2 regions of the Mycobacterium sp. NTMscope_MAC_12 genome follow, and region 1 is predicted to be linked to the other one. Evidence: predicted binding sites of a transcription regulator. Region 1 holds the regulator's gene; the other holds the start of a gene.
What was found. Region 1 encodes HspR, which represses chaperone genes until heat shock. Its sites were predicted from a motif close to ANNTGAGTNNNNNNNACTCANNT; they were not measured.
Positions count from the first base shown of each region.

Region 2: the regulator HspR is predicted to act here: its motif matches at 2,354-2,376, upstream of lon (endopeptidase La).

Region 1 covers NZ_CDRJYY010000001.1:4,836,725-4,848,549, reverse strand. Annotated here, with positions in the region: partial or broken gene AC0KS4_RS22495 (sugar porter family MFS transporter) at 1-1,157, shown strand, start outside; gene AC0KS4_RS22490 (hypothetical protein) at 1,204-1,932, opposite strand; gene AC0KS4_RS22485 (hypothetical protein) at 2,113-2,844, opposite strand; gene AC0KS4_RS22480 (LpqN/LpqT family lipoprotein) at 2,844-3,386, opposite strand; gene AC0KS4_RS22475 (putative alpha/beta hydrolase) at 3,397-4,590, opposite strand; gene AC0KS4_RS22470 (hypothetical protein) at 4,706-5,293, opposite strand; gene dnaK (molecular chaperone DnaK) at 5,646-7,511, shown strand; gene grpE (nucleotide exchange factor GrpE) at 7,508-8,149, shown strand; gene dnaJ (molecular chaperone DnaJ) at 8,193-9,371, shown strand; gene AC0KS4_RS22450 (heat shock protein transcriptional repressor HspR) at 9,371-9,766, shown strand; gene AC0KS4_RS22445 (aldose 1-epimerase) at 9,897-10,808, opposite strand; gene AC0KS4_RS22440 (FAD-binding oxidoreductase) at 10,811-11,825, opposite strand, start outside.
Region 2 covers NZ_CDRJYY010000001.1:2,383,925-2,395,749, reverse strand. Annotated here, with positions in the region: gene lon (endopeptidase La) at 19-2,340, opposite strand; gene AC0KS4_RS11040 (alpha-hydroxy acid oxidase) at 2,463-3,722, opposite strand; gene AC0KS4_RS11035 (DUF1810 domain-containing protein) at 3,742-4,179, shown strand; gene AC0KS4_RS11030 (alpha-amylase family protein) at 4,287-5,615, opposite strand; gene AC0KS4_RS11025 (alkyl hydroperoxide reductase) at 5,626-6,162, opposite strand; gene AC0KS4_RS11020 (peroxiredoxin) at 6,201-6,788, opposite strand; gene AC0KS4_RS11015 (hydrogen peroxide-inducible genes activator) at 6,891-7,826, shown strand; gene AC0KS4_RS11010 (EthD domain-containing protein) at 7,863-8,564, shown strand; gene AC0KS4_RS11005 (TIGR03618 family F420-dependent PPOX class oxidoreductase) at 8,575-9,018, shown strand; gene AC0KS4_RS11000 (enoyl-CoA hydratase/isomerase family protein) at 9,037-9,786, shown strand; gene AC0KS4_RS10995 ((2Fe-2S)-binding protein) at 9,801-9,986, opposite strand; gene bfr (bacterioferritin) at 10,326-10,805, shown strand; gene AC0KS4_RS10985 (MDR family MFS transporter) at 10,842-11,825, shown strand, end outside.

The DNA of each region.
Region 1 (11,825 bases):
TTCGGCCGGCGCGGCACACTGTTGATGCTGGCGGTGGTGTTCATCGTCGGCGCGCTGTGGTGCGCCGACGCGCCGGACGTCTTTGTGTTGTCGCTGGGAAGGCTGGTCCTGGGCTTCGCCGTCGGCGGGGCGACCCAGACGGCCCCGATGTATGTCGCTGAGCTCTCGCCGTCGGCTTACCGAGGGCGGTTGGTGCTGTGCTTCCAAATTGCCATCGGGGTGGGCATCCTCGCCGCTAACCTCATCGGGGTCTTTGACTCGGTCTCCTGGCGGGGGCCGACCGGAATCGCGTGCGTACCCGCCGCGGTCATGCTGTGGCTGTTGTTGCGCCTCCCGGAAAGTCCGCGCTGGCTGGTCAAGCAAGGTGAGCGAAACGCTGCACGAGCCGTGTTGGAGCGGGTCCGGCCCGACGGCTACGACGTGGGTGCCGAGGTGGACGAAGCGACCGAACTCGCGCGCATGGAACGCAAGGCCAGCACCCGCGGGTGGAGCGGGCTGCGCGACGCCTGGGTGCGTCCGGCCCTGGTCCTGGGTTGCGGCATCGCGGTGTTCACCCAGCTCAGCGGCATCGAGATGATCATCTACTATGCGCCGACCATCCTGACCGACGACGGCGTGTACCGGTCCGTGGCTCTGCTGGTGTCGGTGATGTTGGGTGCGACGTACGTGATCGCCCAGCTAGTGGGGTTGGCCATTATTGACCGGGTCGGCCGGCGCCGGCTCACCCTCATCATGGTGCCGGGCGCGGCGATCAGCCTTTTCGCGCTCGGGCTGATTTTCGTCACCGCCGACAGCGGTCACGATGTCATCGCCTACATCATGATCTGCCTGATCGCCTTCATGGTGTTCAATGCGGGCGGCCTGCAGCTGATGGGATGGCTGACCGGCTCGGAGACCTATCCGCTGGCGGTGCGACCGGAGGGCACCGCCGTGCATCGGCGACGCTGTGGGGGACCAACCTACTCATCACGCTGACGCTGCTGTCGCTCATCAATGCGATAGGGATCGGGCCCTCGATGTGGCTCTACGCGTTGTTCAACGTGGCGGCGTGGATCTTCGTATTCTTCCGCATGCCCGACCTCACCGGTAAGAGCCTGGAGGAAATCGAAAAGAACCTGGCCGAGGGGAAATTCCGACCGTCAGACTTCGCACAGTGACGAATGCGCTTGCGCGGCAGGCTTTTCGGGCTGACGTGCAGCGCGGTCACACGCCGGCCGTTGGCTGGCCTCGCAGGATCCGTTCGATCCGGTCCAGCAGTTCGCTCGAGTGGTCGTGGGCGCCGTCTTTCCAGGCCACGAGGGCGTTGAACAGGTTGACCGGCTGAACGGTCAGCCGCAAGCCAAGCAGCACTGTCTTGGTGGTGTCTTCGCCGACCTCCATGGGCCGGTAAGTGATAGCGACTTGCAACGATTGAAGGCGCGCCTGCGCGATGAGCCTGAGTTCGATCGATTCAACCAGCTCGCGCCGGATTTCGGTCAGCTCGCTCCCACGGTCGACCAACCGCACGGTCAACGCCGACGGGGTGATGCAGAGAAGGCAACGTCGCCACATGCGAACGACGCCCCACACGGTCAATGCGGTCACACCTAGAAGGAAAAATCCGCCGTACCGCAGCCACGCCGGGTTGCCGGGCCTGGACCCCAAATCGACCATGGCGAGTGCCATCAGCGGGAGCAGCAGCGTCGTGCCGTATGCGTTACCCTCGTACCAGGGAATGTAGCGGCAGACGATCTCGTCACCGGCGCGGCTGACCGCGGCGCGAAAAATCCGGCGCTGACCGAGGAGGATGATGCCGCCGACCACAGCCACGCCGACAGCGAGAGACCAACGAGCCCCGACCAGCGCGTCGATGACCGCCAATAGGCACAGCGCGCCGACGAAGGAATAGCGCAGCACGCGCCACCAACGGGCTTTTTCTCCGCCGCCGACCATCAGTGCCCCTCTCGTGTTGCGATTAGCGGGGAGTAATGGCACGCGGATAACCAGTTAGGCGCCCACTCCAGCGGTGGATCGTATAGCGCGGTCGCTGTCAGTCGCGCGATCAGCGTCTCCCATTCAGCCGTGATTATCTGTGATGCCGACTCGCTGTCGATGATGCCGATGCGCGACGCGTCACACGCCAACGGTGGAATGGCCGCGGAGAATCCGTTCGACCCGGTCCAGCAGCTCGCTGGGGTTGTCGTGGGCGCCGTCCTTCCAGGCCACGAGTGCATTAAGAAGGTTAATCGGCTGAACGGTCAACTGCAGACCGAGCAGCAGTGTCTTGGTCGCATCATTGCCCAAATCTGCTGCCCGGTAGGCAATTGCGACTTGCAACGACTGGCCGCTCCTTCCATTCGGGACGACCTTGGGCTCGATCGACACGACACACTCACGCCTGATTTCGGTCAACTCCTCTTTGGGCGCAGTCAGACGCACGGTCAACGCCGAGGGCGAAATACGCAGAAGGCACCGGCGCCACATACGTACAGCGCTGGAAACGAAGAGTGGCGTCAGAACCAGCAGAAGGATCCCGGTAAACCGAAGCCATGCCGGATTGCCGGGTGCACACCCCGCGCTGATACCGGCGACAGCTAGCAAAGGGATCAGCACGTTCAAGACGTACACATTCCCCTCGTACCACGGGATGTATCTACAAATAATCTCGTCGCCAGCCCGGGTGACTCCCGGCCGAAAAATTCGGCGTCTTCCGAGGATGAACATGAGTGCCGCGCAAAATGCGATCAGGGACAGGTACCACTGCACGCCGACCGACATCGCTACCGCCGCAAGCAGGAATAGAGCGGCGCCAAAGGTGTAGCGCAGTCTCCGCCCCCACCGGCCGCTTGTCTCGTCGTCGACCATCAGTGACGGTCTCGCGTCGTGGTCACGGGAGCCGGACCAGCCGGCGCGGCACCCATTTGTACAGACAGCCAGACATTTTCCCGCTCTACCGGTGAATCATGTAGGGCGGTCACCGTGAGTTGCGCAATCAGCGTCTCCTGTTCAGCCGAGATGATCCGCGATCGTGACACACTGTCGATGGTGCCGAGCTCATGGGTAATCTGCATCGCCAGCAACCCCTGAATTCCGATGGATTCAGCTGCGGGGCCGAGTTCCCGGCGCACCTCATAACATTCCGGCGTCGTCTGCAGCTGCTGCTCGACCAGCATCGCGAAAACGTCCGCGGGGTCCAGGGCGGTCTCGACACGATGCATCGTCAACACCGCGTTAGCGCCGAATGTGTCGATGCACGGGTCGGCGCGACAAACCCATACCCGGGCCCCAACTGCGGAATCGAACGGTTCCCAACCCCGTGGTACCCCGACCTCCACGACAAGCCCGGCGAATCGGTCGACCGGGGATACAGCAACGCCGTGCTTCTCTATGAACTCATCAAATCGCATCGTCGCCGACCTACCCGAAACCGAAAACCGATTCCACACCGTGCACCACACTCCCGACCGCATCCGCGACCGGATGCCAGAGTTCTCCGACCACCTTCGATCCACCCCAGGCGGCGACTGCGCCCACGCCGGCGCCCACCACCAGGCCAAGGGCCGTCCCTGCCCCAGGAACGACCGAACCGATCGCTGCCCCAGCTGCCGCGTCTCCTGCTAACGCGCCCAAACCCAGCCCTAATACGGTTCCGACGCCCTCCCGGGTGACGGCCTCGGAAACCGAGTTGCCGTCATGGATGTCGGACATGACGGCGGGTACCGCGCTGGCCGCAGCGACCACCCCGCCCACGCGGGAGAACCCCTTCAGCTCGATGCCGCCGATCTTCGGGTCCTCGAACCACCGCAACAAGCCCGGATCAGCCTTGCCGGGACCCGTGCCCGGGGACTCGGCGATCAATCTGGTCGTCGCCCCACGCACACCGTCGGCGGTACCACCGGCGATCGCGCCCGCAGCCCCGGTCAGCACCTCCCCCTTCGTCGGGGCCAACGCGGGCCCCCCGCCGGGCTGGTCGGCCGATCCCTGATCGGGCGCGGCCTGGGGGGCTGTCAGGTCATAGCCGTCCGCGTGCAGGGTCCCCATTGCGTTCTGAAACGAGTTGGCGTAGCCGTTGCGGGTGGATTGCAGCTGGCCCAGCGCGGCTTTGGTGTCGCGGATGGCGTCGTCTTCACGGCCGCTGATAAACGCATCCAGCGCGTGTCGATCTTCCGCGGTGAGGGTGGGATCTTTTTCCATCTCCACCGCTTGCCCGATGAAGCCGTCCAGCTGCTGCAACTGACCTTCTAACGCCGCGATCTGTCCGGCCGCGGTCTTTTGCGCCTCGGCCAGGTTGGCAGCGATGTTTTCCAGGTCCGCACCGATCTTGGGTAGCTGCAAGGACTGCGCCCCAAGGGTTTTCGTGACCCGCTGCACTTCGTCGGAGCCGGTGATAGGGGAATCCCCATTCTGATGGTTCCAGGCAGCGTCAAAGCGGCTACGGGCTTGGTCGAACGCATTGCTGGCCTCGGCAGTGCATCGGCCCGCCTTGAGAAACGCCTCCGCCAGCTGAGAAATCTGAAACGGGCTACCTGCCTGCAGGCTCCGATTGACCGCCCACGGATCACCACCGGCTTCGGCGATCAGCGCAGCGACGCTGATGTAGCGGAGTTGCATGGAGTCGTGAGGTCTTCTTGGTTAGGTCGGGCCTGAGCGAGCACCGGTGACTGGGCGGTGACACAACGCGGCAGATCGATACCCACCCCCGCCACGCTGCCGACAAGGTTAGCGCCTAGAACGTATTGACCTTCTCGATGCTGACGAACATGCCGTGCTTGGTCTGGTCGTTGGTGAAGCGGGTGCCCTCGGCGTTGGCGATGATCGTCCAGCCCTGGGCGGCGTAGGTCTGATACTCGATCTTGACAGTCGGGATGGCTCCCAGGTTGCCCAGCACCCACTGCACCTTGCCGCCGGTGGTGATGCTGACGCCGTTGGCGTGCTCACCGTCCTGCAGCGGGGAGTTGGTGAAGGGCGCCTCGCAGCCGACGGTGTCCTTGTTGATCTGGCAGCGCGTCACGCCGGATTTGGTCTCGATGAAGACGTAGCCATTCTGGTCGGGCGGCAGCGGGATGGCGCCGGCCGGATTCGTGGGGCCCGTCGGCGCGCCCGGGGCCCCCGGAGCGGGCGCGGCGGTGACCGACGGCGACGGCGGCGTGGATCGGGGCGTGGGGAAGGACGGCTCGCTGGGACCCGCCCCGGGCGAGGCCACCGGCCGCCCGCCGATGACGGAGCTGCAACCCGACACCGACCCGGCGAACAGCACTACGAGCAGCAGCGAACCACCGGCCAGGCTTCGCCGCGCATTATCCGATAACCGCACCCGCCGCTCCCCAGACGATTCGAATGGCGGCACTCAGGTTACTCACCCACCGCCGACAGTCGCTGCACTCGAGCGACTATCGATGCGGCGCCGATGGTGAAGTTTTATCGCCGCGTGACCGACTCCGCGCGGCGACCGTGCGTCGCGGCCGCCGAGTCGGTCGTCGGCGTCGCACCCGAACTATGCGACCCCGGGAACAACACGCGGCCTCGGGCCGTTAACATGATCGACAAGTTGAGTGAACCAGACTCAAGACCCAGGTTGACAGCCGATCGCCCCAGGGGCAGGCTTGAGCGGGGTTCACTCAGCATAGTGGCACCAAACAGGCTCTACACAATCAGGAGGAATCACTATGGCTCGTGCGGTCGGTATCGACCTCGGGACCACCAACTCCGTCGTCGCAGTCCTCGAGGGCGGTGACCCCGTCGTCGTCGCCAACTCCGAGGGCTCGCGGACCACCCCGTCCATCGTCGCGTTCGCGCGCAACGGCGAGGTGCTCGTCGGCCAGCCCGCCAAGAACCAGGCGGTCACCAACGTCGACCGCACCATCCGTTCGGTCAAGCGGCACATGGGCACCGACTGGTCCATCGAGATCGATGACAAGAAATACACCGCCCAGGAGATCAGCGCCCGCGTGCTGATGAAGCTGAAGCGTGACGCCGAAGCGTACCTGGGTGAGGACGTCACCGACGCGGTCGTCACCGTGCCGGCGTACTTCAACGACGCCCAGCGTCAGGCGACCAAGGAAGCCGGCCAGATCGCCGGCCTGAACGTGCTGCGCATCGTCAACGAGCCGACCGCGGCCGCACTGGCTTACGGCCTGGACAAGGGCGAGAAGGAACAGACCATCCTGGTCTTCGACCTCGGTGGCGGCACGTTCGACGTCTCGCTGCTCGAGATCGGTGAGGGCGTGGTCGAGGTCCGCGCGACCAGCGGTGACAACCACCTCGGTGGGGACGACTGGGATGACCGCGTCGTCGAGTGGCTGGTCGACAAGTTCAAGGGCACCAGCGGAATTGACCTGACCAAGGACAAGATGGCGATGCAGCGGCTGCGTGAGGCCGCGGAGAAGGCCAAGATCGAGCTCTCGAGTTCGCAGAGCACGTCGATCAACCTGCCCTACATCACCGTGGACGCGGACAAGAACCCGCTGTTCCTCGACGAACAGCTCACGCGCGCCGAATTCCAGCGCATCACACAGGATCTGCTGGACCGCACCCGTCAGCCCTTCCAGTCCGTGATCAAGGACGCCGGCATCTCGGTGTCCGAGATCGACCACGTCGTGCTGGTGGGTGGTTCCACCCGGATGCCCGCGGTGACCGAGCTGGTCAAGGAGCTCACCGGCGGCAAGGAACCCAACAAGGGCGTCAACCCCGACGAGGTTGTTGCCGTGGGTGCCGCGCTACAGGCGGGTGTCCTCAAGGGTGAGGTGAAAGACGTTCTGCTGCTTGACGTTACGCCGCTGAGCTTGGGTATCGAGACCAAGGGTGGCGTGATGACCAAGCTCATCGAGCGCAACACCACGATCCCGACCAAGCGGTCGGAGACCTTCACCACGGCCGATGACAACCAGCCGTCGGTGCAGATCCAGGTGTACCAGGGTGAGCGCGAAATCGCTTCGCACAACAAGCTGCTCGGCTCCTTCGAGCTGACCGGCATCCCGCCGGCCCCGCGCGGCGTCCCGCAGATCGAGGTCACCTTCGACATCGACGCCAACGGCATCGTGCACGTCACGGCCAAGGACAAGGGCACCGGCAAGGAGAACACGATCAAAATCCAGGAGGGCTCCGGCCTGTCCAAGGAGGAGATCGACCGGATGATCAAGGACGCCGAGGCGCACGCCGAGGAGGACCGCCAGCGTCGCGAGGAAGCCGACGTCCGCAACCAGGCGGAATCGCTGGTCTACCAGACGGAGAAGTTCGTCAAGGACCAGCGCGAAGCCGAGGGCGGGTCGAAGGTTCCCGAGGACACGCTGGCCAAGGTCGACGCCGCGATCGCCGAGGCCAAGTCGGCCCTGGGTGGCAGCGACATTGCCGCGATCAAGTCGGCGATGGAGAAGCTGGGCCAGGAGTCGCAGGCGCTCGGGCAGGCGATCTACGAGGCCACCCAGGCCTCGGGCGAGCAGGCCGACGCGACCGGCGGGGCGTCGGGTTCAGCGGGTTCCGCTGACGACGTCGTGGACGCGGAGGTGGTCGACGATGACCGGGAGTCCAAGTGACAGAAGGAAATCCACAGGAACAGGTGACCGTCACCGACAAGCGGCGAATCGATCCTGAGACCGGTGAAGTACGGCAGGTCCCTCCCGGCGATACGCCGGGAGGGACGGCGCCGGCCGACGAGCCGGCGGTCCAGGGCGAGGGCAAACTCGCCGAGCTGACCGCCGATCTGCAACGCGTGCAGGCCGACTTCGCCAACTACCGCAAGCGGGCGCTGCGCGACCAGCAGGCCGCGGCGGACCGGGCCAAGGCCGCCGTCGTGAACCAATTGCTGGGCGTGCTCGACGATCTCGACCGGGCGCGCAAGCACGGCGACCTCGAGTCGGGCCCGCTGAAGGCGGTCGCCGACAAGCTGGAGGGCGCGCTGACCGGGCTCGGCCTGACGGCGTTCTGCGAGGAGGGCGAGGACTTCGACCCGGTGCTGCACGAGGCCGTTCAGCACGAGGGCGATGGCTCCCGCCCGGTGATCGGCACCGTCATGCGGCAGGGCTACAAGCTCGGTGATCAAATCCTGCGCCACGCCATGGTCGGTGTCGTCGACACGGTCGCCGACGACGGCGACGAATCGGCCGCGACCGGTGAGTCCGACGAAACCGCGCCGGTGGAATCGGACGATAACGCCGGCACATCCGGTGACTAGCCCACACAATCAGCACAACAGAAAGGTGAGGAGGTGACGCGACATGGCCCAGCGTGAATGGGTCGAAAAAGACTTCTACAAGGAGCTGGGCGTCTCCTCTGACGCCAGCCCCGAAGAGATCAAGCGCGCCTACCGCAAGTTGGCGCGCGATCTGCATCCGGACGCCAACCCGGACAATCCCGCCGCCGGTGAACGATTCAAAGCGGTGTCGGAGGCGCACAACGTGTTGTCCGATCCGGCCAAGCGCAAGGAATACGACGAAACCCGAAGGCTGTTCGCCGGCGGCGGTTTTGGCGGGCGCCGGTTCGATACCGGCGGCTTCGGTGGCTTCAACGTCGGCGGCGATGGGGCGGAGTTCAACCTCAACGATCTGTTCGATGCCGCCGGCCGCAGCGGCGGCACCAACATCGGCGACCTGTTCGGCGGATTGTTCGGGCGCGGCGCCGGCGCCCGTCCCAGCCGGCCGCGCCGCGGCAACGACCTCGAGACCGAGACCCAGCTGAATTTCGTCGAGGCCGCCAAGGGTGTGGCGATGCCGCTGCGGCTGACCAGCCCGGCGCCGTGCACCAACTGCCATGGCAGCGGGGCTCGGCCGGGCACCAGCCCAAAGGTGTGTCCCACGTGCAACGGCTCCGGCGTGGTCAACCGCAATCAGGGCGCGTTCGGTTTCTCCGAACCCTGCACCGATTGCCGGGGCAGCGGCTCGATCATCGAGCACCCCTGCGAGGAGTGCAAGGGCACCGGGGTCACCACGCGGACCCGCACCATCAACGTGCGCATCCCGCCCGGCGTCGAGGACGGACAGCGCATCCGGCTGCCCGGCCAGGGTGAAGCCGGTCTGCGCGGCGCGCCGTCGGGCGACCTGTACGTGACGGTGCATGTGCGGCCGGACAAGGTGTTCGGGCGCGACGGCGACGACCTGACCGTCACGGTTCCCGTCAGCTTCACCGAATTGGCTTTGGGCTCAACCATTTCGGTGCCCACGCTGGACGGAAAAGTCGGTGTCAGGGTGCCCAAGGGCACTTCCGACGGCCGCATCCTGCGGGTCCGCGGACGCGGCGTGCCCAAGCGCAGCGGCGGCAACGGGGACCTGCTGGTCACCGTCAAGGTCGCCGTGCCACCGAATCTGGAGGGCGCGGCACAGGAAGCGCTGGAGGCGTATGCCGCCGCGGAGCGTTCCAGTGGCTTTGACCCACGGGCCGGATGGGCGGGTAATCGCTGATGGCCAAGGGCTCGAGTAATTCAAGAAATGAGGATGCCCGAACCTTCCTGATCTCGGTCGCCGCCGAGCTGGCCGGCATGCACGCCCAAACGCTGCGCACCTACGACCGCCTCGGCCTGGTCAGCCCGCGCCGCACTTCCGGTGGGGGACGCCGCTATTCGGAGCACGACGTCGACCTACTGCGTGAGGTACAACGGCTCTCGCAGGACGAGGGGGTAAACCTCGCGGGCATCAAGCGGATCATCGAGCTGACCAACCAGGTCGAGGCGCTGCAGGCGCGGATCAAAGAGCTGAGCGAGGAGTTGGCGCAGACGCGCGCCAGCCAGCGCCGCGACCTGGCGGTGGTGCCCAAGAGCACCGCGCTGGTGGTGTGGCAGCCGCGCCGGGGACGCTAATTGTTCACTTGCGCCGCAAGGGTTCCCGTCTCCGGAGGCATACAAAGTTCGCAAAAGCGCTAGCGCATGTGCTAGCGCTTTTCGCATTCACCTAGTGGTCATCAGACAGCGACTGCAGTGACGAGAGTGGTCACTGTGATCGCACCCGGAGCGAAAACTGCGTCACCGCGGGCTCACCCGGCGCGGCGCAGCGGTAGCCGCCGCGGCGCAGCGCGTCGGTCGGCGCGGCCATCGGCTCGAAGCACACGATGGCCGTGGCGGGATCGTCGACCGGCGGCGCGAAGATTTGCGCGGCCGGATAGCCCCGTTCGAAATGCACCTCGATGCGGCGTCCGCCGCCGGACACCGCGAACACCGCACCCTCGGCCACCTGGTCGTAGGAGTCGTCAAAGGTCTTGTCGCGCAACGCCTCTTCTCGCGCCGGTTGCGGCTGGGAATCGCCAGTGGGCAGCCCCTGGTCGTCGAGGCCGAGGTGGCGCAGCGCGGGGGTCTCGATGATCCAGTCGCCGCGGGGGACGCCCGGCAGCTGCAGGTAGGGATGGAAGCCGAAGCACAGCGGCACCGCCGCGTCGCCGGTGGCGGCGACGGTGGTCCGCACCGTCAGCGTCCGGTCGGCCAGTCGCGCGGTCACCGTCAACAGATGCGGGTACGGGAAGCTGGCCAGCAGGTGCGGATCGGCGCCGAAATCCACCTGCGCGGTCAGCTCGTTGGCGCTTTCGTCCGTCACCCGCCAGCCGGGATAGGCGGCCAGGACGCCGTGGATGGGCAGTCCGTTGGGGTCGGCGCGCACCCCGTTTTCGCCCGGGGTCAGGGTGACCGTCGCGCCCTGGGCCGTATAGGTGGCCTCGCCCAACCGGTTTGCCCACGGATACAGGATGGGGATCCCCATCGTCTTGCCGTCGGTGATGTAGGCGTCCAGGCCGCGGCGCTGGCCGAGCAGCTCGGCGCCGTCGTCGCGCAAGGACGTGCCGATCATCCCCGCGCCGGGAACGAATTGGGCGACCAGCGGCGACGAAGGGTCGCGCAGGGTGACGGCGTGCATGGTTACCTCCAGAGCGGGTCGTGCTGAATGCGTTCGGGCGGAGCGCCTTTGGCGAGCAGGGCGGACTTGGTGGCGGTGACCATCGCCGGCCCGCCGCAGATCAGGATTTGCCGGTCGCCCCAGCCGCCGTACTTGGTCACCACGTCGGGCAGCCGGCCGGTCTGGTGCACGTGCAGGCCCCGCGGCGGGGTGACGTCGGGATAGTCGGCGGCCCAGGCCGGGTCGGCGCTGTACTCCGAGACCGGCGAGACCGACAGCCACGGATTGTGCGACGCGACCTGCCACAGGGTGGGCAGGTCGTAGAGTTCGCAGCGGTAGCGCGCGCCGAAGAACAGATGTATCCGCGGATTGACCGCGTACCGGGACAGGTCCATGATGAGCGCCCGCAGCGGCGCCAGCCCCGTGCTGCCGGCGACCATCAGCACGTCGCCGCCCTCTCGATCGACGCCCAGGCCGCCGTGCGGGCTGGACAGCCGCCACCGGTCGCCGGGCCGGGTTTCGTTGACGATCGCGGTGCTGACCAGGCCGCCGGGCACCAGGCGCACGTGGAACTCGATGCCGCCGCCGGGATCGGCCGGAATGGCGGGGCTCAGATACCGCCAGCGGCGGGGGCATTGCGGCACATGGGCGTTGACGTATTGCCCGGGGTGGTAGTGCATCGGCTGATCGAGCTGCAGCCGAACGACCGTCAGATCCCGGGACACCCGCAGGTGCTCGATGACGGTGCCGTCCCACCAGGCGGGTCCCTCCTCGGCGTCCGCGGCGCCGCTCATCACCCCGGTGATCAGGTTCAGCGACTGCCTGGCCGCGTCGTCGACGGCGGAGGTCCAGGCCGCGCCCAGCTGGGAGCGCAGCGTCGCCAACAACGCGCGACCCAGGGTTTCGTAATGGTGGGGCAGCACACCGTATTTGCGATGGTCCCGCCCGAGCTGGGCCAAAAACGTCACCGGCTCCTGCGCGCGCCGAGCGACCAGTTCGCCGTACACCCAGTGCAGGGCATGGCCGAAAGCGGCGCGC
Region 2 (11,825 bases), 2.5 Mb from region 1:
TCACGCCCGGCGTCGAGATCAGGCGGCCACCGTGGCGGCCCCGGCCGGCGGTTCGAGCGCCTGGGCCACGATCTCGGCGACGTCGGTCATGGGCCGCACGTCCAGCGCCTCGAGCACCTCGGCGGGCACGTCATCGAGATCCGGCTCATTGCGCGATGGAATGAAAACCGTTGACAGCCCGGCGCGTTGGGCGGCCAGCAGCTTTTGCTTCACACCGCCGATGGGCAGCACCCGGCCGTTCAGCGTGACCTCGCCGGTCATGCCGACGTCGGAGCGGACCTGGCGTCCGGTGGCCATGGAGACCAGGGCGGTCACCATGGTGACACCGGCCGACGGGCCGTCCTTGGGCACCGCGCCCGCCGGCACGTGCACGTGGATGCGCCGGTCCAGGGCCTTGGGATCCACACCGAGCTCGGCGGAGTGCGAGCGCACGTAGGACAGCGCGATCTGCGCCGACTCCTTCATCACGTCACCCAGTTGGCCCGTCAGTTGCAGGCCCGGCTCACCGTCGGTGGAGCCGGCCTCGATGTAGAGCACGTCACCGCCCAGGCCCGTCACGGCCAGGCCGGTGGCCACACCGGGCACCGCCGTCCGTTCGGCCGATTCCGGCATGAACCGCGGACGGCCCAGGTAGTCAACCAGATCCGGCTCATCGATGGTGATCGGTCCCGGATGGTCGGCCAGCCTGGTGGTCGCCTTGCGCAGCGCCTTGGCCAGCAGCCGTTCGAACTGTCGCACACCGGGTTCGCGGGTGTAGTCGGCGGCGATCTTGCGCAGCGCCGCGTCGGTCACCGCGACCTCGTCCTCGGTCAGCGCCGCGCGCTCCCGCTGCCGGGGCAGCAGGTAGTCCCGCGCGATGGCGACCTTGTCGTCCTCGGTGTAGCCGTCGATGGTCACCAGCTCCATGCGGTCCAGCAGGGCCGACGGGATGTTCTCGATCACGTTGGCGGTGGCCAGGAACACCACATCGGACAGATCCAGGTCCAGATCCAGGTAGTGGTCCCGGAAGGTGTGGTTCTGCGCCGGGTCGAGCACCTCGAGCAGCGCCGCGCTCGGGTCGCCGCGGTAGTCGGAACCGACCTTGTCGATTTCGTCCAGCAGCACAACGGGATTCATCGATCCCGCCTCACCGATCGCGCGCACGATCCGGCCCGGCAACGCGCCCACGTAGGTGCGACGGTGCCCGCGGATCTCGGCCTCGTCGCGCACGCCGCCCAGGGCGACGCGGACGAACTTGCGGCCCAACGCGCGGGCCACGCTCTCACCCAGCGACGTCTTGCCGACGCCGGGGGGACCGGCCAGGACCATCACGGCGCCGGAGCCGCGCCCGCCGACCACCTGCAGCCCGCGCTGGGCGCGACGGGCCCGCACGGCGAGGTATTCGACGATGCGATCTTTGACGTCGTCGAGGCCGTGGTGATCGGCGTCCAGCACCTCCCGCGCCGCCTTCAGGTCGGTGGAATCCTCGGTCTTGACGTTCCACGGCAGGTCGAGCACGGTGTCCAGCCAGGTGCGAATCCAGCCGCTCTCCGGGCTCTGGTCGCTCGAGCGTTCCAGCTTGCCGACCTCGCGCAGCGCCGCCTCGCGCACCGTCTCGGGCAGATCGGCCTGCTCGACGCGGGCCCGGTAATCATCCGAGCCGTCGGGTTCGCCCTCGCCCAGTTCCTTGCGGATGGCGGCCAGCTGCTGGCGCAGCAGGAATTCCTTCTGCGTCTTCTCCATGCCCTCGCGCACGTCTTCGGCGATCTTGTCGCTGACCTCGACCTCGGCGAGGTGATCGCTGGTCCAGTCGATCAGCACGCGCAGCCGCTCGGCGACGTCGATCGTCTCCAGCAGCTGTCTCTTCTGCGTGTTGGTCAGGTAGGACGCGTACCCGGAGGTGTCGGCCAGCGCCGACGGATCGGTCAGCCGGTTGACGTAGTCGATGATCTCCCAGGCCTCGCGGCGTTGCAGCATGGCCAGCAGCAGCTTCTTGTATTCCGCTGTCAGCGCCTTGATCTCGTCGGTCGCCTCGGTCTCGGGGACCTCGGTCACCTCGACCCACAGCGCCGCCCCGGGGCCGGATGCGCCCGCCCCGATCTGGGCCCTGCGCTCACCGCGCACCACCGCGGCGGTGCCGCCGCCGGCGATGCGCCCGACCTGCAGGATCTTCGCGATCACGCCGTGCGAGGGGTACCGGTCCTCGAGCCGGGGGGCGATCAGCAGCTGCCCCGACTCGCTGGCCTGGGCGGCGTCGGTCGCCGCGCGGGCCGCGTCGTCCAGCGCGATCGGCACCACCATTCCGGGCAGCACGATGGTGTCGGTGACAAACAGCACCGGCACCGACTTGGCTTCAGCCATCAAATCCTCCAAAAGTTGAGTCTGATGCGCTTAACCCAGCCGGGCGCCGGTTTGTTCCCGTGGGCCCCGCGGTCGCGAGTGTGCGGCCAGCCTCACATTGAGGCCCGAGTGTGCGGCCAGCTTCACGCTGGCGGCACGGGGCCCAGCCGCCGCAGCTGCGTGACGTGCTGGGGCGAAAGCTCCTCGAGGCACGTGACGCCGAGCAGGCGCATGGTCCGGATCACCCCTTCGGCCAGGATGTCGATCGCACGGCTCACCCCCGCCTCACCGCCGGCCATCAGGCCGTACAGGTACGCCCGCCCGACCAGCGTGCACCGGGCGCCGAGCGCGATCGCCGCGACGATGTCGGCGCCCGACATGATGCCGGTGTCCACCAGGATCTCGGTGTGCTGACCCAGCTCACGCGCCACCGTGGGCAGCAGATGGAACGGCACCGGCGCCCGATCCAGTTGGCGCCCACCGTGATTGGACAACACGATGCCGTCGACGCCGCGGTCGACGACCGCGCGGGCATCGGCAAGCGTCTGAATCCCTTTCACGACGAGCTTGCCGGGCCATCGCTCCTTGATCCACTCCAGGTCGTCGAACGTGAGACTCGGGTCGAACATCGTGCTCAGGTATTCGGCGACCGTGCCGGGCCAGCGGTCCAGCGACGCAAACGCCAACGGCTCGGTGGTCAACAGATCGAACCACCACTTCGGGTGGGGCAACGCGTCCAGCACGGTGCGCAGCGTCAGCGTGGGCGGGATCGTCATCCCGTTGCGGTTGTCGCGCAGCCGCGCGCCGGAGACCGGGACGTCCACGGTGGCCAGCAGGGTGTCGAAGCCGGCGTCGGCCGCGCGTTTCACCAGCTCCATCGAGCGTTCGCGGTCGCGCCACATGTAGAGCTGAAACCACTTGCGGCCCTGCGGGACGGCGGTGACGAGGTCCTCGATCGCGCAGGTGCCCAAGGTGGACAGGGAAAACGGGATCCCCGCCCTGGCCGCCGCGTGCGCGCCGCCGATCTCGCCCTCGGTGTGCATCAGCCGGGTGAATCCGGTGGGCGCGATCGCGAACGGCAGCACGACCGGCTGGCCGAGCACGTTCCACCCTGCGGTCACTTGGGAGACGTCGCGCAGGATCGTCGGATGAAATTCGATGTCGCGGAAGGCTTGTCGGGCGCGTTCGATGGACAGCTCGTCTTCGGCGGCGCCGTCGGTGTAGTCGAACGCCGCCTTGGGGGTGCGCCGTTTGGCGATGCGCCGCAGGTCTTCGATGGTGTAGGCGGCGTCGAGCCGGCGCTTGGTCGCGTTGAGCTCGGGCCGCTTGAACTGCAGGAGCGGGGCGAGGTCGCGCACTTTGGGCACTCGTCGTCGGACGGCCTGTCGTCTTTCGAGTTCCATACTGTGCAACGGTAGTCGTATGGACTCGGCAGGCGACCCGTTCGATCTCCAACGCTTTGTGGACGCCCAGGAGCCGGCCTACGCCAATGTCGTCGACGAGTTACGCGGCGGGCGAAAGCGCAGTCACTGGATGTGGTTCGTCTTCCCGCAGCTGCGCGGCCTGGGCGGCAGCCCGACCGCGGTCCGCTACGGCATCTCCTCGCTGGACGAGGCTCGCGCGTACCTGCGCCATGAGCTGCTGGGCCCACGGCTGCGCGAGTGCGCCCGGCTGGTCACCGCGGTGCAAGGGCGATCGGTCGGGCAGATCTTCGGTTCGCCCGATGACCTCAAGCTGTGCTCGTCGATGACGCTGTTCGCCCACGCCACCGAGGACGACGGGGACTTCGTCGCGGTGCTCGAGAAGTATTACGGCGGACGCCAAGACGAGCTGACCCTGGCGCGCCTGGCGTCGCACTAGATCGGATGGCGGCGACCCGCTTCGCCCGGCTACGCCGCGTTCGCGATCGCCCCTAGACCAGATGGGGCGACCCGCTTCGCCCGGCTACGCCGCGTTCGCGATCGCCCCTAGACCGGACGCAGGATTCGCCAGCCGTGCGGTTCCACGACCAGCCTGTCGACGACGTCCGGCGGCGGCGCCGCCGATCCGCCGATGACCTGGGCGCGTCCCTTACCCAGCTCCGACAACGACACACGCAGGGGTTCGTCGTCGATGTTGAGCACCACCAGCAGGGCGTCGTCACCGTTGCGCGTCTCGTAGATATAGTGCCGGTTTTCCAGTCGCAGCGCGGTGGTGGATGCCGCATGCAGCCAGGGGTGACGGCGTCGCAGCCCGACCAGGTACTGGTGCAGCGCCCAGGTCTCGACACCGACGTCATCCAGTTGCAGTGGGGGAGAGCCGAATTCGGGACGAACCGCGTCGTCGCCGCCGAAACGTTCTTCCTTGACGCCGCGAAAACCGAGCTCGTCGCCCGCGTAGACGCTGGGCACCCCGCCGATGGTGAGCAGTAACACCAGCGCGTGGGCCGCATGCGCGGGGTTTTCCATCCGGCTGGCGATGCGGGTCACGTCGTGATTGCCGATGAACGTCAGCGGCGCGAATCGGCTCAGAAAGTCGTTGTGGCGCTGCAGCGCCCAGTCCAGTTCGAAGAAGTTGCCATCGTTGAGGCTGCTCCAGATCGCCTTCCACAACTCGTATTGGGTGGCCGAGTCGAAGGTGGCGGCCCCGACGACCGCGGCATAGTCGCCGTGGATGAGTTCGCCGACGAACCAGGCCTGCGGATAGCGCTCGCGCACGCGCGGCAAGGTCGAGGCCCAGAACTGTTGGGGCACGGCGTAAGCCGCATCGAGGCGCCAGCCGTCGGCGCCGCGCCCCAACCAGTGCGCCATTACCTCGACGGTGTAGTCGACGACGTCGGGGTTGTCGTGGTTGAGGGTGATCAGCCCGTCGTGGCCCTCGAACGTGTGAAAGCGTCCGGGACGCCCGCGAAACCAGCGCGCCGCGGCGTCGTCCTCGGCCGCCTCGCGATGGCGCGGGAAATCCACCCCGACGTGGTTGAACACGCCGTCGAGCAGGACGCGCAGGCCGCGTCGGTGCGCTTCGGCGACGAGGTGATCGAAATCGGCGTCGTCACCGAGCCGGGGATCGATGCGGTAGTGGTCGGTGGTGTCGTAACCGTGTGTGCGCGAGGCGAAGATCGGGCCCAGCGCGATGCCCGATGCCCCGAGTTCGATGGCGTGGTCCAACCAGTCGACGAGCCGCCGCAACCGGTGTTCGTCCGGTTGCGGCGGCTCGTTTGACTGCGGTACGGGGAACGCGCCCACGAACCCCAGCGGGTAGACCTGCCACCAGATGGCGTGCTGGACCCAGTCGGGTCCCGGCACGGCGCTGGTCACGACGGCGCGATCAGCCGACGGTCGCCAGCGTCTGGGAAGCGACAATCGCCTGGGCCACACCGGAAACGATCGCCGCGGCCTTCAGTGCCTCCTGGATGGTTTCCCGGCTGACACCGGCCTCGCGCAGCGTGTGCTCATGGGAAGCCACGCAGTCCGGGCATCCGTTGATCGACGACACCGCGAAGCACCACAGCTCGAAGTTCGCCTTTTCCACACCGGGATTGGCGATGATGTTCATCCGCAATCCCGCGCGCAGGTCGTCGTACTTGCCGTCGAGGAATCCCCGGCCACGGTAGAACACGTTGTTCATGGCCATGACCGATGCCGCTCCCAGCGCCGCGTTGTATGCCTCCGCGGACAAGATGTCGGCCGCCTCGGCGCCAATCTCGCTGAGCACCTGCGTGTTCCGAGTCGCCGCGGCGCTCGCCAAGAGCGTGCCCCACAGCTGCTCCTCGTTGAGCTCGGTCGTGCGGGTGATCGAGCCCAGGTTGAGCTTGAGGTCCTTGGCGTACTCCGGCAGCGCTTCCTTGAGATTCTCTACGCTCATCTCGCCTCCTATTCAGACCCTACGGGATCAGGCCCGGATCAGGCCGACTGCTTGAGCAACTCGGTGGCGTCCAGCGTCGGGTCGCCCTTGCGCCAGTTGCACGCGCACAACTCGTCGGACTGCAGTGCGTCGAGCACGCGCAGCACTTCCTCGACGTTGCGGCCCACCGAACCCGCGGTGACCGAAACGAACTGGATCTCGTTGTTGGGGTCGACGAGGAAGGTCGCCCGGTCGGCCACGCCGTCGGCGTTGAGCACGCCGGTGGCCAGGCTCAGCTCCCGCTTGATGTCCGAGAGCATCGGGAAGGGCAGCTTCTTGAGGTCCTCGTGCTGCGCGCGCCAGTTGAAGTGCACGAACTCGCTGTCGATCGAGACACCCAGAACCTGTGCGTCGCGGTCGGAGAACTCGTCGTTGAGCTTGCCGAAGGCGGCGATCTCGGTCGGGCACACGAAGGTGAAGTCCTTCGGCCAGAAGAACACCACGCGCCACTTGCCGGCGTGGTCCTCGGAGGTGATGGTGGTGAAGTAGTCGTCGGGCTGCTTGGCGTCGACCTTGGACAGATCGCCCGCGATCAACGCAGTGAGCTCGTAGTCGGGGAACTGGTCGCCGATGGTCAGCAGAGGCATATCCGCTCCTTATTTGGATTTACTCAAGATTAGCTTTCTGCCACCATGTTGCCGCCTACCCTTGTTGAAGTAAAGGTGATATTTCCCACTATACTTATAGGCATGTCCGATAAGAGTTATCAGCCGACGATCGCCGGCCTTCGCGCGTTCGTGGCGGTGGCCGAGAAGCACCAATTCAGCGGTGCCGCAACCGCTCTCGGGGTCAGCCAGTCGACGCTCTCGCAGGCCCTCTCCGCGCTGGAGACGGGACTGGCCACCCGCCTCGTCGAGCGCTCGACACGGCGTGTCTTCTTGACACCCCAGGGCACGGAGTTGTTGCCGCGGGCCCAGGCCGTCGTCGAGGCGGCCGACGCGTTCACCGCCGCCGCGGCGGGAACCTCGGACCCGTTGCGGACCGACATGCGGCTGGGGCTGATACCCACCGTGGCGCCCTACGTGCTGCCGACCGTGCTGGCCGGGGTGGCCGAGCAACTCCCGGAGCTGACCCTGCGGGTGACCGAGGACCAGACCGAACGGTTGCTGGCGGTCTTGCGCGAAGGGGCATTGGATGCGGCATTGATCGCCCTGCCCGCCGAGACCGCAGGCGTCAGCGCGATCCCCATCTACGACGAAGATTTCGTTCTCGCCCTGCCCCCCGGCCATCCGCTGGCGGGCAAGCGCCGCGTTCCGGCGACGGCGCTGGCCGACCTGCCACTGCTGCTGCTGGACGAGGGGCATTGCCTGCGCGATCAGGCGCTGGACGTCTGCCACAAGGCGGGGGTCCGAGCGGAGCTCGCCAACACCCGGGCGGCCTCACTGGCCACCGCGGTGCAATGCGTGACAGGCGGTTTGGGCGTGACGCTGATCCCGCAGAGCGCGGTGCCGGTCGAGGCCTCGCGAAGCCGCCTGGGCCTGGCGCAGTTCGCGGCGCCGCGCCCGGGCCGGCGAATCGGCTTGGTCTACCGCTCATCGAGCGGTCGCGACGAGTCCTACCGCCAGCTGGCCGCGCTCATCGGGAAATTGATCAGCAGCCAGCACCAAGTGCGCCTGGCGAAGTAGACCTGCCCGGCGGCCCCGCACCGGTAGGTTCGGCCTATGGAAAAGGTAATCGCCGTGCTCATGCGCGCCGACTCCGACGACGATTGGTGCGCCCGGCAGCGGGGGCCGGTCGCCGATGCGCTGCTGGAGCTGGGTGTGCTCGGATTGTCGGTCAATGTCCGTGACGACGCCGTGCGCCAGTCGTTGATGACGCTCACGACGCTGGACCCACCGGTCGCCGCGGTGGTGAGCATGTGGACCCAGCAGTGCTACGGCGAGCAGATGACGTCCGCGCTCGAGCTGCTCGCAAAGGAGTGTGAGCAGCTCGCCGCGTACCTGGTGACCGAATCGGTCCCGCTGAGCGCACCTGCCGTCGAGTCTGGTTCCCGCACACCGGGTTTGGCCAACATCGCGTTGCTGCGCCGGCCCGCGGACATGGACCAGGCGACGTGGCTGACCCGGTGGCAACGCGACCACACGCCGGTAGCCATCGAGACACAGTCGACGTTCGGCTACACCCAGAATTGGGTGGTGCGCACGCTCACCCCGGACGCGCCGGGAATCGCGGGCATCGTCGAGGAGTTGTTCCCTGCGGAGGCGATCACCGATCTTCAGGCGTTCTTCGGAGCCGCCGACGACGACGATCTACAACATCGATTGGGACGAATGGTGGCCAGCACGACGGCCTTTGGCGCCAACGAGAACATCGACACCGTGCCGACGAGCCGCTACGTCATCAGCACGCCGTTCGGGGACTGAGGATGACACGATGACGACACTGCGCGACGCCGTGGCATTGGCCGCGGCCGAAAGCGGACTGGCCGTCGTATCGACCGTTCGCGCTGACGGGACGGTGCAGGCGTCGCTGGTCAACGTCGGCCTGTTGTCACACCCGGCGAATGGTCAACCGGTCCTGGGGTTTACCACCTACGGCAGGGTCAAGCTGGCCAACCTGCGCGCCCGGCCGCAGTTGGCGATTACCTTCCGCAACGGGTGGCAGTGGGCGACGGTCGAGGGCCGCGCGGAGCTGGTCGGCCCCGACGACACCCAGCCATGGCTGACGGATCCCGATCGGCTACGAGTGCTGCTGCGCGATGTGTTCACCGCAGCGGGCGGCACCCACGACAACTGGGACGAGTACGACCGGGTGATGGCTTCGGAGGGGCGCGCCGTGGTGCTGATCGCGCCGACCCGCGTCTACAGCAATGGTTAGCCTCGCTAGGCTGCGGGGGTGACGCTGCAGATCGATGACGACAACCGGGTACGCACCCTCACGCTGAACCGGCCGGAGGCGCTCAACGCCTTCAACGAAGCCCTCTATGACGCCACGGCCGAGGCACTGCTGGCCGCCGCCGACGATCCCGAGGTGGCCGTGGTCCTGCTGACCGGTGCGGGTCGCGGGTTCAGCGCCGGTACCGACCTGGGCGAGATGCAGGCCCGCATCACGGACCCGGACTTCACCCCGGGCAAGCACGGCTTCATCGGACTCATCAACGCGCTCAGCGCCTTTCCCAAACCACTGATCTGCGCGGTCAACGGTGTCGGGGTGGGGATCGGCGCCACGATTCTGGGCTATGCCGATCTGACGTTCATGTCCTCGACGGCCCGCCTGAAGTGCCCGTTCACCAGCTTGGGTGTAGCCCCGGAGGCGGCGTCGTCCTATCTGCTGCCGCAGCTGGTGGGCCGGCAGAACGCCGCGTGGCTGTTGATGTCGTCCGAATGGGTCGACGCCGAGGAGGCGTTGCGGATGGGCCTGGTTTGGCGGGTGTGCCAACCGGACGAGCTGCTGCCGCAGGCCCGCCACCACGCCGAAATCCTTGCCTCCCGGCCGATTTCGAGCTTGATGGCCGTCAAACACACGATGATGGAGCCGGTCCGCCCCGAGATCGCCGCGGCCACCGCGCGCGAGAACGCGCACTTCGCCGAGCTCATGGGTGCGCAAGCCAACGCGGCGGCGCTGGCCGATTTCAATAAGGGCTGAAGCGGCGTTCGGCGTCAGGCCAACGGCGCCGTCTCTAACTTCGCCGAGTCGGCGAGGATCGCGCGCAGGGTGCGCCGGCAGCGACCGCAGTCACCGCCCGCCCCGCATGCGGCGGCGATTTCCTTGGAGGTCGACGCGCCCTGCGCGACGACGTCGCACACGGTTTGACTGGTAGCCCCGACGCACAGGCACACGTACATCAGCGCACCTCATGCATCTGGGCATCCCCTTCGTCGACAACTCGTCCGAGTGACCGGATGTCCGCCCCGCGCCTGGCCTCCCGGGGACTCGAGGCCCCGGCCGGAGGTGCCGAACGAACATGCCGCATATTAGTGGAGTCTAACCTAACCTGATTAGTGCAGTCTAACCTAACAACAGGGTGCTTAGACTAGCTCGGCAACGCACTGAGCGCAGCCAAACCTTGCTAGAACATTTGCGGCGGCCGTGGCAAAGTGCTGCTACAGGCCGGGTTTGTGCGCTCCAGCCCAGCGCACCGACCGCGGCCGAACATGCCAGCCGCAGCCACCGTAGGAGTGAAAATGCAAGGGGATCCGGAAGTTTTGCGTCTGCTCAACGAGCAGTTGACCAGCGAGCTCACCGCGATCAACCAATACTTCCTGCACTCCAAGATGCAGGACAACTGGGGTTTCACCGAGTTAGCTGAGCACACCCGCGCCGAGTCTTTCGATGAGATGCGACACGCCGAGGCGATCACCGATCGTATCCTGTTGCTCGACGGGTTGCCGAACTACCAGCGCCTCTTCTCGCTGCGCATCGGCCAGACCTTGCGTGAGCAATTCGAGGCCGACCTGGCCATTGAATACGAGGTGATGGAGCGCCTCAAGCCGGCCATCGTCTTATGCCGGGACAAGCAGGACTCCACCACCGCCACGCTGTTCGAGGACATCGTGGCCGACGAGGAAAAGCACATCGACTACCTCGAGACCCAGCTGGAGTTGATGGACAAGCTGGGCGTGGAGCTCTACTCGGCGCAGTGCGTCTCCCGGCCACCCAGCTGACGCGGGCGGCGGCGACGTAGGTAACGTCGGGCCGGCATGACGAGCCCGAGAGCAGCGGTGACCCAGGCGACCCCGGCGGCGAATTCCGCGGCCAGCGGCGAGCTGATCAGTCCGCAACGGCGCAACCTGATCTTCGTCGCGATCGTGCTCGGGATGCTACTCGCGGCGTTGGACCAGACCATCGTCGCCACGGCGCTGCCGACGATCGTCGCCAACCTGGGCGACGCCGGCCACCAGTCCTGGGTGGTCACCAGCTATCTGCTCGCGTCGACCGTCGTCACCGCGCTGGCCGGCAAGCTTGGGGACTCCTATGGGCGCAAGCGGGTGTTCCAGGCGGCCATCGTCTTCTTCGTCATCGGATCGGCGCTGTGCGGGTTGTCCCAGTCGATGGCCATGCTGGTGGGATCGCGTGCCCTGCAAGGGATCGGCGGCGGCGCCATCACGGTCACCGCCAGCGCGCTGATCGGCGAGGTCGTTCCGCTGCGGGAGCGGGGCCGGTACCAGGGCATCCTCGGAGCGGTCTTCGGCGTCACGACCGTCATCGGTCCCTTGCTGGGCGGCTACTTCACCGACTATCTGACCTGGCGGTGGGCGTTCTGGATCAACGTGCCGATCTCGGTGGTCGTGATTTTCGTTGCCGCCGCGGCGATTCCGGCCCTGGGCGCGTCGACCAAACCGATCATCGACTACTCCGGAATCGCGTTCGTCGGGTTGGGCGCCGCGGGGCTGACGCTGGCCACCAGCTGGGGCGGGACCCTGTACGCGTGGGGCTCGCCGACGATCATCGGCTTGTTCGTCGGCGCCGCGGTGGCGCTGGGTGTTTTCGTGGTGGTGGAACGTCGCGCCGCCGAGCCGATCCTGCCCATCCGGTTGTTCGCCAGTCCGGTGTTCACCGTGTGCTGCGTGCTGTCCTTCGTCGTGGGTTTCGCCATGCTGGGCGCGCTGACGTTCCTGCCGACCTATATGCAGTATGTCAACGGCGTTTCGGCGACCACCTCCGGCCTGCGGACGCTGCCCATG